Regions from separate parts of the Dorea sp. Marseille-P4042 genome, predicted to be linked through region 2. Evidence: predicted binding sites of a transcription regulator. Region 2 holds the regulator's gene; the other holds the start of a gene.

What was found. The regulator NrdR, encoded in region 2, represses ribonucleotide reductase genes. The targets are predictions, from matches to a motif close to CACAANATNTTGTG.
Region 1: the regulator NrdR is predicted to act here: its motif matches at 2,211-2,224, upstream of nrdD (anaerobic ribonucleoside-triphosphate reductase).

What each region holds. Positions count from the first base shown of each region.
Region 1 is NZ_OLMI01000002.1:54,436-59,789, forward strand. It holds gene nrdD (anaerobic ribonucleoside-triphosphate reductase) at 1-2,096, opposite strand, end outside; gene C7E02_RS05725 (PolC-type DNA polymerase III) at 2,336-5,354, opposite strand, start outside.
Region 2 is NZ_OLMI01000002.1:905,754-911,107, forward strand. It holds gene C7E02_RS09850 (pyridoxal-phosphate-dependent aminotransferase family protein) at 1-1,078, opposite strand, end outside; gene C7E02_RS09855 (exodeoxyribonuclease III) at 1,363-2,115, opposite strand; gene truA (tRNA pseudouridine(38-40) synthase TruA) at 2,180-2,914, opposite strand; gene nrdR (transcriptional regulator NrdR) at 2,911-3,372, opposite strand; gene C7E02_RS09870 (YlmC/YmxH family sporulation protein) at 3,481-3,720, opposite strand; gene arcC (carbamate kinase) at 4,060-4,989, shown strand; gene C7E02_RS09880 (nicotinate-nucleotide adenylyltransferase) at 5,086-5,354, opposite strand, start outside.

The sequences.
Region 1 (5,354 bases), 850 kb from region 2:
ATCTTATCCTGATCATGGTTCCCACAGTTCGGGCACTCCCAGATAAGCTTTCCACTTTCGTCTTCTTTAATCTGAATCTCTCCATCATAACCACAGATTTCACAGTAGTCACTCTTTGTATTTAATTCTGCATACATAATATGCTCGTAGATGAACTGCATCACAGAAAGGACTGCCGGAATGTTCTGCTGCATATCCGGGACTTCAATATAGCTGATTGCTCCTCCTGGTGACAGTTTCTGGAACTCTGCCTCGAACTCCAGCTTGTCAAATGCATTGATCGGCTCAGATACATGTACATGATAACTGTTCGTAATATAATTCTTATCTGTAACTCCTTTGATGATTCCGAATCTCTTCTGAAGACATTTTGCAAACTTGTATGTGGTAGACTCCATCGGTGTACCATATACAGAATAGCTGATATTCTCAGCAGCTTTCCACTGGGCACATTTGTCATTCAACCTCTGCATAACTGCCATTGCAAATGGTCTGGCCTCCGGATCTGTATGCGTCTTTCCAAGCATACGCATGCACATCTCGTAAAGACCTGCATATCCAAGAGAAATGGTGGAATATCCGTTATATAGAAGCTTATCAATAGTCTCACCTTTTTTCAGTCTTGCCAGTGCGCCGTACTGCCAGAGAATCGGTGCCACATCTGAAATAGTTCCAAGAAGTCTCTCATGACGGCAACGGAGTGCTCTGTGGCATAACTCCAGTCTCTCATCAAGAATCTGCCAGAATCTGTCCATGTCTCCTTCTGCGGAACATGCTACATCTACCAGGTTAATTGTAACAACACCCTGATTGAAACGCCCGTAGAATTTATGCTTTCCGTTTGGAAGCATCTGAGAATCCTCTACTGTCAGGAAAGATCTGCATCCCATACATGGATAAACTTCACCTTTTTTCAGTTCCTTCATGATCTTTGCAGAAATGTAATCCGGAACCATACGCTTTGCAGTACATTTTGCTGCAAGCTCTGTCAGATACCAGTACTTAGAATCTTCTGTAATATTATCTTCATCCAGGACATAGATCAGTTTCGGGAATGCCGGTGTGATCCAAACACCCTTCTCATTCTTAACGCCTTGCATTCTCTGTTTTAATACTTCTTCAATGATGAGTGCAAGATCCTGTCTTGTCTGACCGTCTTCCACCTCATCCAGATACATGAATACGGTAACAAACGGTGCCTGTCCGTTACATGTCATGAGTGTGATAAGCTGGTACTGGATTGTCTGAATTCCGCTTTTTACCTCTTCTCTCAGACGGCAGTCTGTCAGTTTGTCAATGATTGCCTCATCCAGACTCTCCCCACATGCTTTACGTTCAGAGATAACAATATTACGGATTTTCTTACGGCTGATATCCACAAATGGTGCAAGATGTGCCAGTGTAAAAGACTGTCCTCCATATTGATTACTTGCGACCTGTGCTACAATCTGAGTCGTCACATTACACGCTGTAAAGAAGCTGTGTGGTTTTTCGATCATTGTCTCACTGATGACGGTTCCATTCTGAAGCATATCTTCCAGATTGATCAGATCACAGTTGTGCTCTTTCTGTGCAAAATAATCTGAATCATGGAAATGAATGATTCCCTGTTCATGTGCTTCTACAACCTCTTCCGGAAGAAGTACACGCTTGGAAAGGTCTTTACTTACTTCTCCTGCCATATAATCTCTCTGCGTGGAGTTGATCACTGGGTTCTTATTGGAATTTTCCTGATTGACTTCTTCATTAATGTTATCAATCAGTGCAAGGATCCCGTTATCTGTTGTATTGGACTTTCTTGCCAATTCACGTTTATAACGGTAGCGCACATACTTCTGTGCCACTTCATAGCCACGCATTCCCATAATTCCAGTCTCTACCATATCTTGAATGTCTTCTACATGTATAGCGTGAGTTGATTTTTTTACCTGTCCTGCAATATCATCTGCAATTGCCCGGACCTGAAATTCATTCAGTTTGTAAATATTATCAACTTCTTCATTAGCTGCGCGGATTGCATTCTCGATCTTTCCCAGATCAAAGCCGACTTCCTCTCCATTTCTTTTGATTACTTTCGTCTTCACTAACATCTTCATGTCTCACGCCTTTCTTATATATCTTTGTTCTTCTGCTTTTCGGATCCACCACAACATCTTGTGTTCCACAATTCACACTCACTCCGGTAAGAAACTATTTAGTTTCTTCAAAATCACAAGATATTGTGTTCCGCTCCATTATATTACTACAAAATATGGCATTTGAAAAGCATTATTTTAATTTTAACATATTTTTATAAGTATACCTTTTTTCTGTCCATTTTTTCCCATTTTGTCTGTTAAAGATCAAATAATGACAACTGATTGGACTCCGGAAGGTCTCCTAAAAGTCCTAAATCTGCCATGTAATCTACAACCGCCTTACTTGCTTTCGTACGGTTTCTAAAATCATCTTTGGACAGATATGGACCATCTTTTGCCGCTTCCTCCACCGCTTCTGCAGCCTTCTCTCCCATTCCGTCAATGCTGGAAAACGGTGGCATCAGCTTTCCGTCTATGATGCTGAATTTTGCTGCTTTTGCGCGATAAATGTCAATTGGCAGAAATTCATATCCCCTCGCATACATTTCCTGAACAATATGCATGTCCTTCATTGTATCCTGTTCTTTTTTGCTGAGAGAATCAGACCGTCTTGTATAATCATCAATATAGTATTGCAGTTTTTCCTTGCCCTGACACATAATTTCATAAGAAAATGCATCTGCACGGATTCCAAAATATGCTCCATAGTATGCCAACGGATAATTTACCTTACAATAGGCGATACGATATGCCATCATGACATAGGCTGCCGCATGGGCTTTCGGAAACATATATTTAATTTTCTCACAGGAGCCAATGTACCACTCTGGCACATCATGTTCCAACATATCTTTTTTATACTCCGGCCAATCTTTACATTTTCCTTTTGCAACGGTACCTTTACGCACTCGCTCCATGATCGTGAAGGATTCCTCACTATCCAGTCCTTTGTTAATCAGATATGTCATAATATCATCTCGGGTACAGATTGCTGTAGAAATGGTTGCCTTACCGCTCTTAATCAGATCCTGCGCATTGTTCAGCCATACGTCCGTTCCATGGGACAATCCGGAAATACGGATCAGATCTGAAAGTGTCTGTGGTTTTGTATCTACTACCATCTGGATTACGAAATCCGTTCCGAACTCCGGAATTCCAAGACATCCTACCGGACATCCTCCGATATCATCTGGTGTGATTCCAAGTGCCGATGTATCATGGAATAAAGACATTACCCCCTGATCATCCAGAGGGATATCTGTTGCTACAAATGGATGATCCGTCTCATTGTACTCATTTTCCATAGCAGGCGAACTGATATATGCCTCAAGTGCCTTGATCATGGTTGGATCATCATGACCCAGAATATCCAATTTTAACAAGTTGTGGTCGATGGAATGATAGTCAAAATGTGTCGTAATAATATCAGTCGTCATATCATTTGCCGGATGCTGCACCGGAGTGAATGAGTTGATATCTTCCCCGTGAGGAAGTACAATGATTCCTCCCGGATGCTGTCCGGTACTTCTGCGGATACCGGTACATCCCTGAACAATCCTGTCAATTTCGCAAGTTCTCTTTCTTGTTCCCCGCTCTTCAAAATAGTTCTTTACATACCCAAATGCTGTCTTATCCGCCAACGTACCAATCGTTCCGGCACGGAACGTCTGTCCGGCTCCGAAAATAATTTCCGTATATTTATGAGCATTACTCTGATAATCTCCTGAGAAGTTCAGATCAATATCTGGCTCTTTATTTCCTTTAAATCCAAGGAATGTTTCGAACGGAATATCAAATCCATCTTTTACAAGCCTGGTTTTGCACACCGGGCACTCCTTATCCGGCATATCCCATCCACAGCCCCCTGCGTAAGCCCGTACTTCTTCGGATTCAAAATCACTGTAGTGGCACTTCGGGCAATAGTAATGTGGGCTTAATGGATTTACCTCTGTAATTCCAGCCATGGTCGCAACAAAAGAAGATCCTACCGAACCACGGGATCCTACAAGATATCCGTCCTCGTTAGATTTCCACACCAATTTCTGTGCGATAATATACATAACGGCGAATCCGTTGGAAATAATGGAATTAAGCTCACGTTCCAGACGCTCTGTAACAATCTCCGGAAGCGGATCTCCGTACATAGAATGTGCCTTGTTATAACATATTTCACGAAGCGTTTTATCTGAATCTGGAATGACCGGTGGACACTTATCCGGGCGGACTGGTGATATTTTTTCCACCATATCCGCAATCATATTGGGATTGTCAATGACAATTTCTTTTGCTTTTGCTGAACCAAGGTATTCAAACTCCTCCAGCATTTCATCTGTCGTATGCAAATACAACGGTGCCTGCTGATCTGCATCTTTGAATCCTTTTCCTGCCATAATGATACGGCGGTACACTTCATCTTCCGGATCCATAAAGTGCACATCACAGGTCGCCACGACCGGCTTATCAAACCGTTCTCCAAGACGGATGATCTCACGGTTGATCTCACGTAAATCTTCCTCACTTTGAACCTTCTCCACACGATCACTATCAATCATGAACCGGTTATTTCCAAGTGGCTGTATTTCCAGATAATCATAAAAATTAACAATTCTGGCAATCCGCTCTGCAGATTTTTCTCCCAGTATTGCCTGATACAATTCTCCTGCTTCACAAGCACTTCCAATAATCAGACCCTCTCTGTATTTTAACACTTCGCTCTTTGGCATTCTCGGCTGACGTCCAAAATACTCCAGATGTGACTTGGAAATCAATGTATAAAGGTTCACGCGTCCAATATCATTCTTTGCCAGAACAATGACATGGTAAGACGGCATCTTACGGATTGCTTCCGCGTTGTGCGCGCCAAAATGATTCATCTGATCCAGTGTCTCGATTCCACGTTCTTCCAGCATCTGAATAAATTTCACATAAATCTCTGCGGTAACTCTGGCATCATCCACTGCTCTATGGTGATGTTCCTGAGAAATATTCAGTGCTTTTGCCACAACGTTTAGCTTAAATTTTGAAAGTGTCGGTAATAATACACGGGCAAGTCCCACCGTATCTACAGAAGTAAAATCCGGTTCTATGCCCTGCTGCCTGCAATTTTCTTCGATAAAGCTCACATCAAAGCTGGCATTGTGCGCTACCAGCACTGCATCTCCTACGAACTTTAGAAACTGTGGGAGAATTGTCTCAATCTCCGGTGATTCCATAACCATCTCATCAGTAATGCTTGTAAGCTGTGTGATTCGAAATGGAATCGGAATCTTCGGATTC
Region 2 (5,354 bases):
TTAAAATCTTGCCGTCCAGTGGTCCGAATGATGTTGCAATTTCGATTCCGAACTCGTTGAGAAGTGTTCCACGGATTACCTTTCCGTCTACTCCTTCCGGAATATTGATTGCTGTTACAACCGGCATCTTGTGCTCGATATCTCCGAAAATGCTAAGACCCATTGCATTCAGACCAGCACACAGAGCCTTGTCATTAAGGCTGTGTCTTGCCCATCTTGCTTCCAGAGTCTCGTCCACGATACAGCGGAGTGCTTCATGTACTGCATACTGCATACTTGTAGCCTCTGTATGATGGTTCAGACGTCTTGGACTCCAGTAATCCTCAAGCTGTGCAAGATCCAGATAGTTGCTTGGGATTCCTGCAAGTGAACCATTTACATCATCTGCTGTACGGATTCCTTTCTCTACTTTCTTTCTCTTCTTAACAATCTCTTCAATCTGCTCATTGTATGTGATCAGTGCAGAACCTGAAGGTGCTGAAATACATTTCTGTGTACCGGAGATACATGCGGATAACTTCCAGTCGTCAACGTGTACTTCTGCTCCGCCAAGTGTTGCAACTGCATCTACAATCAGAAGTGCACCATATTTCTCACAGATTTCACCAATCTCTTTCAATGGCTGCATCATAGATGTAGAAGTCTCACCGTGGATAAATGCAACGGCTTTGTAGCTGTCTTTCTTTAATGCCTCTTCAATCTCTTCCGGCTCGAATACAGTTCCCCATTCTCTCTCAAGAAGTGTGATATCTGCTCCACATCTCTCCAGAATCTCTGCAAGCAGATATCCAAAACGTCCGAATGCAGGAATCAAAACTTTGTCTCCCGGACAGATTGCTCCTGTCAGAACTGTCTCAAGACCTCCTCTTGATGTGGTATCTACAAGATATGTCATTTTATTTTGTGTCTGGAACACATAGCGCTCCATCTCCATTGTCTCATTCATAAGTGCTGTAAATTCCGGATCGAACTGTCCGAGAATGTGTGCGCCCATTGCGCGAAGTACGCGAGGATCTGCTTCAACTGGTCCCGGTGTCATAAGTGTACGTGGTGATGGATTAATCTCTTTAAATTTCATGTCTGTCATCCTCTCTTTTCATGTGTTGTTTCTGTTATTTTTTCCTGTTTTTTTTTAGAAATCCATTGGAAAGATGCTTTTATACATTCTTCCGGAAGCATCTGATATTGGAAATTTTATTCCTGATATCGAAAAAAGAGGTGCAAAAAACCAATAAGCTTGTTCCACCATTGGATTTTTCAACCTCTTTTTAATGACATTATTATACCCACAAAATCCCTATATTTCAAGAGAAAATGCGATTTTGATAGTTAAAATCCAAAACCGCATTTTAAAATTTAAAGTTACTTTATATCCAATTCCACCGGGCAATGATCTGATCCCATAATATCTGTCAGTATCTTCGCGTCTTCCAGTCTGTCTTTCAGACTCTCGGATACACAGAAATAGTCAATTCTCCAACCTGCATTCTTGGCTCTTGCACTAAATCTGTAAGACCACCAGGAGTAGATACCTGTCTGCTCCGGATAAAAATACCGGAATGTATCTACAAATCCGGCATTCAGAAGCTCTGTGAATTTCTGACGCTCTTCATCGGTAAATCCGGCATTTTTCCGATTCGTCTTTGGATTCTTCAGATCAATCTCTGTGTGCGCTACATTCAGATCACCGCAGAAAATAACCGGTTTTGTCTCTTCCAGCTTTTTCAAGTATGTAAGAAAATCTTCCTCCCATTTCATACGATAATCCAGTCTTGCAAGCTCGCTCTGGGAGTTTGGTGTATACACGGTAATAAAGTAAAAATCTTCAAATTCCAATGTGATCACACGCCCTTCCTGGTCGTGCTCCTCGATTCCAAGTCCGTAGCTTACGCTGATTGGTTCCTGCTTGGTAAATATTGCTGTCCCCGAATAACCTTTTTTCTTCGCATAATTCCAGTACTGATGATATCCCGGTGTGTCCAGTTCAAGCTGTCCTTCCTGCATCTTCGTCTCCTGAATGCAGAAAATGTCTGCGTCCGTCTCCTGAAAAAAATCCATAAATCCTTTTCCGGCACATGCACGGATACCATTTACATTCCATGATATAAATTTCATTTTAGTCTCCTGTGTTCTTGTCTTCTATTTTTTTCTTCCATTTTCAAAATTGACAGTAACGGCATTAGTAATACACTTTTCTTAAAAACAGACCCCTTGCCGGTGCCAGAAATCCTGCCAGGCTTCTGTCTTCTGCTGCAATGACGACCGGAATCATAGAGGCTTCACGCTCTCCTGTTCCGACCTCCAGAAGTGTGCCTGTCATAATCCGGACCATATGATACATAAACCCGGTTCCATAATAAGTAATACGGAGCTTTTCTCCATTACTTACAATTTTAATGTTGGTAACCCTGCGGACTGGATCCTTATTCTCACTGTCATCCGTAAAGCTTGTAAAATTCTTCGGTCCGATCATATAATCTGCTGCCTCGCGCATTGCTTCGATATCCAGCTTATGTGGATAATGATAGCAATATCTTCTGGAAAATACATCTGGTTTTTCTCTGCAGTCAATATAATATTCGTACTTCTTGCCTTTTGCACTTTTTCTCGCATGGAACCCATTTTTCATCAGTTCCACTTTCATGATCCGGATATCTTCCGGTAAATATCTGTTAATGGAATCCTTCAATTCCTTTACATCGTAAAGCTTGGAGAGCTGTACGCTTGCAACCTGTCCACGTGCGTGAACCCCTGCGTCAGTTCTCCCGGAGCCATCTACACGGACTCTGTATCCGACCAGTTTTCCAATGCTCCACTCTAATATATGCTGAATTGTATTATCTGTCGTCGCCTGTCTCTGCCACCCCTGATAGCGGGTGCCATCATAAGAAATTGTTAATTTGTATGTTCTCATTTTTCTTCCTTATCTAATATCTTCTTTAGCTCGTCCATAAAAGTATTCACATCTTTAAATTCACGGTATACAGATGCAAATCTTACATATGCTACTTCATCCAGGTCTTTCAGTTCGTCCATGACAAGTTCGCCGACCACACTGCTCGGAATTTCCTTTTCTTCCAGACTGAATACCTTTGTCTCTATATTGTTCACCGCCTGCTGGATCTTCTCTGTCGGCACCGGACGCTTATAGCATGCCCGGATAATTCCGTTTTCAATCTTCTGACGGCTGTACTGTTCTCTGTTGTTATCTTTTTTTATAATTATAAGAGGGATTGTCTCTATCTTTTCATAAGTTGTAAAACGCTTCCCACATATATCGCAGGCACGTCTTCTTCGAATGGAGCTTCCGTCCTCTGCAGGTCTGGAATCAATTACTTTTGTGTCAGGATTTCCACAATATGGACATTTCATATTCTTTTGCGCTCCTTTTCCTAATCTTTCCTTATTAGTATATCTTGTGGCGTACGAGAAGTCAAACCACTATTACTCCCATTTCCCGGACTTTTTCTTAAATTTTTCTTATTTTTTCTCATGCATTTCTACCAGTATGACATCTGGTCCGATTTTGCAAATGCATTTGTAAGGAATGATATATTCGGAGCCGTCACAGAAGAAGTTACAGAACTTTGATGTCTTTGGAATAATGATTGCTTCGATCTGTCCACATTTTTCGTCAAAGACAAAATCTACAATGTAGCCTAATTTTTTACCGTCACAGGCGTTGATGACTTCTTTTCCTTGAAAATCGTTCAGGCGCATATTCATCCTCCACATATATTTTTATTCAAGAATGCCTCGGCATTCTTGCTGCGAGGTGCGCGTCATGCAATTGCATGACATACTTCTACTGCGCACCTCTGCAATCCTGCCGGAGGCTATATCAGCTGGGGGATTGACTCCCACCACTGATACCAGCTTGTTTCTCACCACCTATAGGTGGGAGCCATCTCCCAGCTAATATAATATATGCAGTAAGAATGTCGAGGTCCTTCATGGATTTATGCATTGTTTTTTCTTCAAGAATCACTTAAAATCTTGCCAATTTTAACCCACTCATGTATGATTAAAGGTAGAATACTTTTAGCAGGAGGCTATACTATGAAGAAACGAGTTGTTGTCGCTCTGGGACACCGGGCACTTGGAACAACATTGCCGGAACAGTTAGAGGCAGTGAAAAAATCAGCGAAAGTAATTGCCGATCTTATCCAGAACGGATATCAGGTAGCTATTACACACAGTAATGCACCTCAGGTCGGAATGATACATACCGCATTGAATGAGTTTGCAAAGCAGCATGAAGATTATACAGCAGCACCTATGTGTATCTGTTCAGCCATGAGTCAGGGATATATCGGTTATGATCTCCAGAACAGCATTCGCGAAGAGCTTTTAGACCGCGGGATTTTCCGCACAGTCAGTACCGTTCTTACCAGTGTTGTTGTGGATCCTTATGATGAGGCATTCTATACACCAACCAAAGTTCTCGGCCGTTATCTGAATGCAGAAGAAGCTAATCTGGAGCGGAAAAAGGGAAATTATATCGTGGAAGAGCCGGGAAAGGGATTCCGTCGAATCGTATCTGCACCGAATCCAGTCAGCATTGTCGAGATTGATGCGATCAAAGCCCTGTTAGATGCAGATCAGGTTGTTATCGCATGTGGCGGTGGGGGAATTCCGGTACTTGAGCAGGACAATCATCTTAAAGGAGCCAGCGCTGTTATTGAAAAAGATCTGACTGCCGGTAAGATGGCAGAAGAGACAGATGCTGATATGTTGATCATTCTGACAAGTGTTGAGAAAGTTAAGATCCATATGGGACGTGCCGATGAAAAAGACCTTGGCGAAATTACAGTCGATCAGGCTAAAAAATATATGGAAGAAGGACATTTTGGAGTTTACAACATGCTCCCGAAATTCAATGCTTCCGTAAACTTTGTAGAAGGCAGAGAAGGCAGAAGTGCACTCATCACTTCTTACGATAAATTAAACGAGGCGCTGGAAGGAAAGACCGGAACAGTGATTCGTTAGATTTCATCCTGAATTTAAAAATGTTTTAAAAGAAAAGTATGGTTGATAACAAAAATCTCTCTCCATTGTTATCAACCATACTTTTTGTCTATTCCTTTAATCCATATCCTGGGATTCCATCATTTCGAGACGTTCCACTGCCTCTGCAATGTTCATCTGTTCAATGGCCTTTTTTTCTTCAATCCTCATAAGTTCCAGACGCTTTACACGCTTGTCCAGTTCATTTTCTGTCAGATAATGATACACACTTTTGGGAACAAACTGTTTCCACTCCTGATCTGTGGCGATAAGCTCTCGTACTTTTGATCCAGTAATTCCTTTCTCTTCTTCCGTTTTTCTCCAAAGAATATTCACATCCAGGTCAA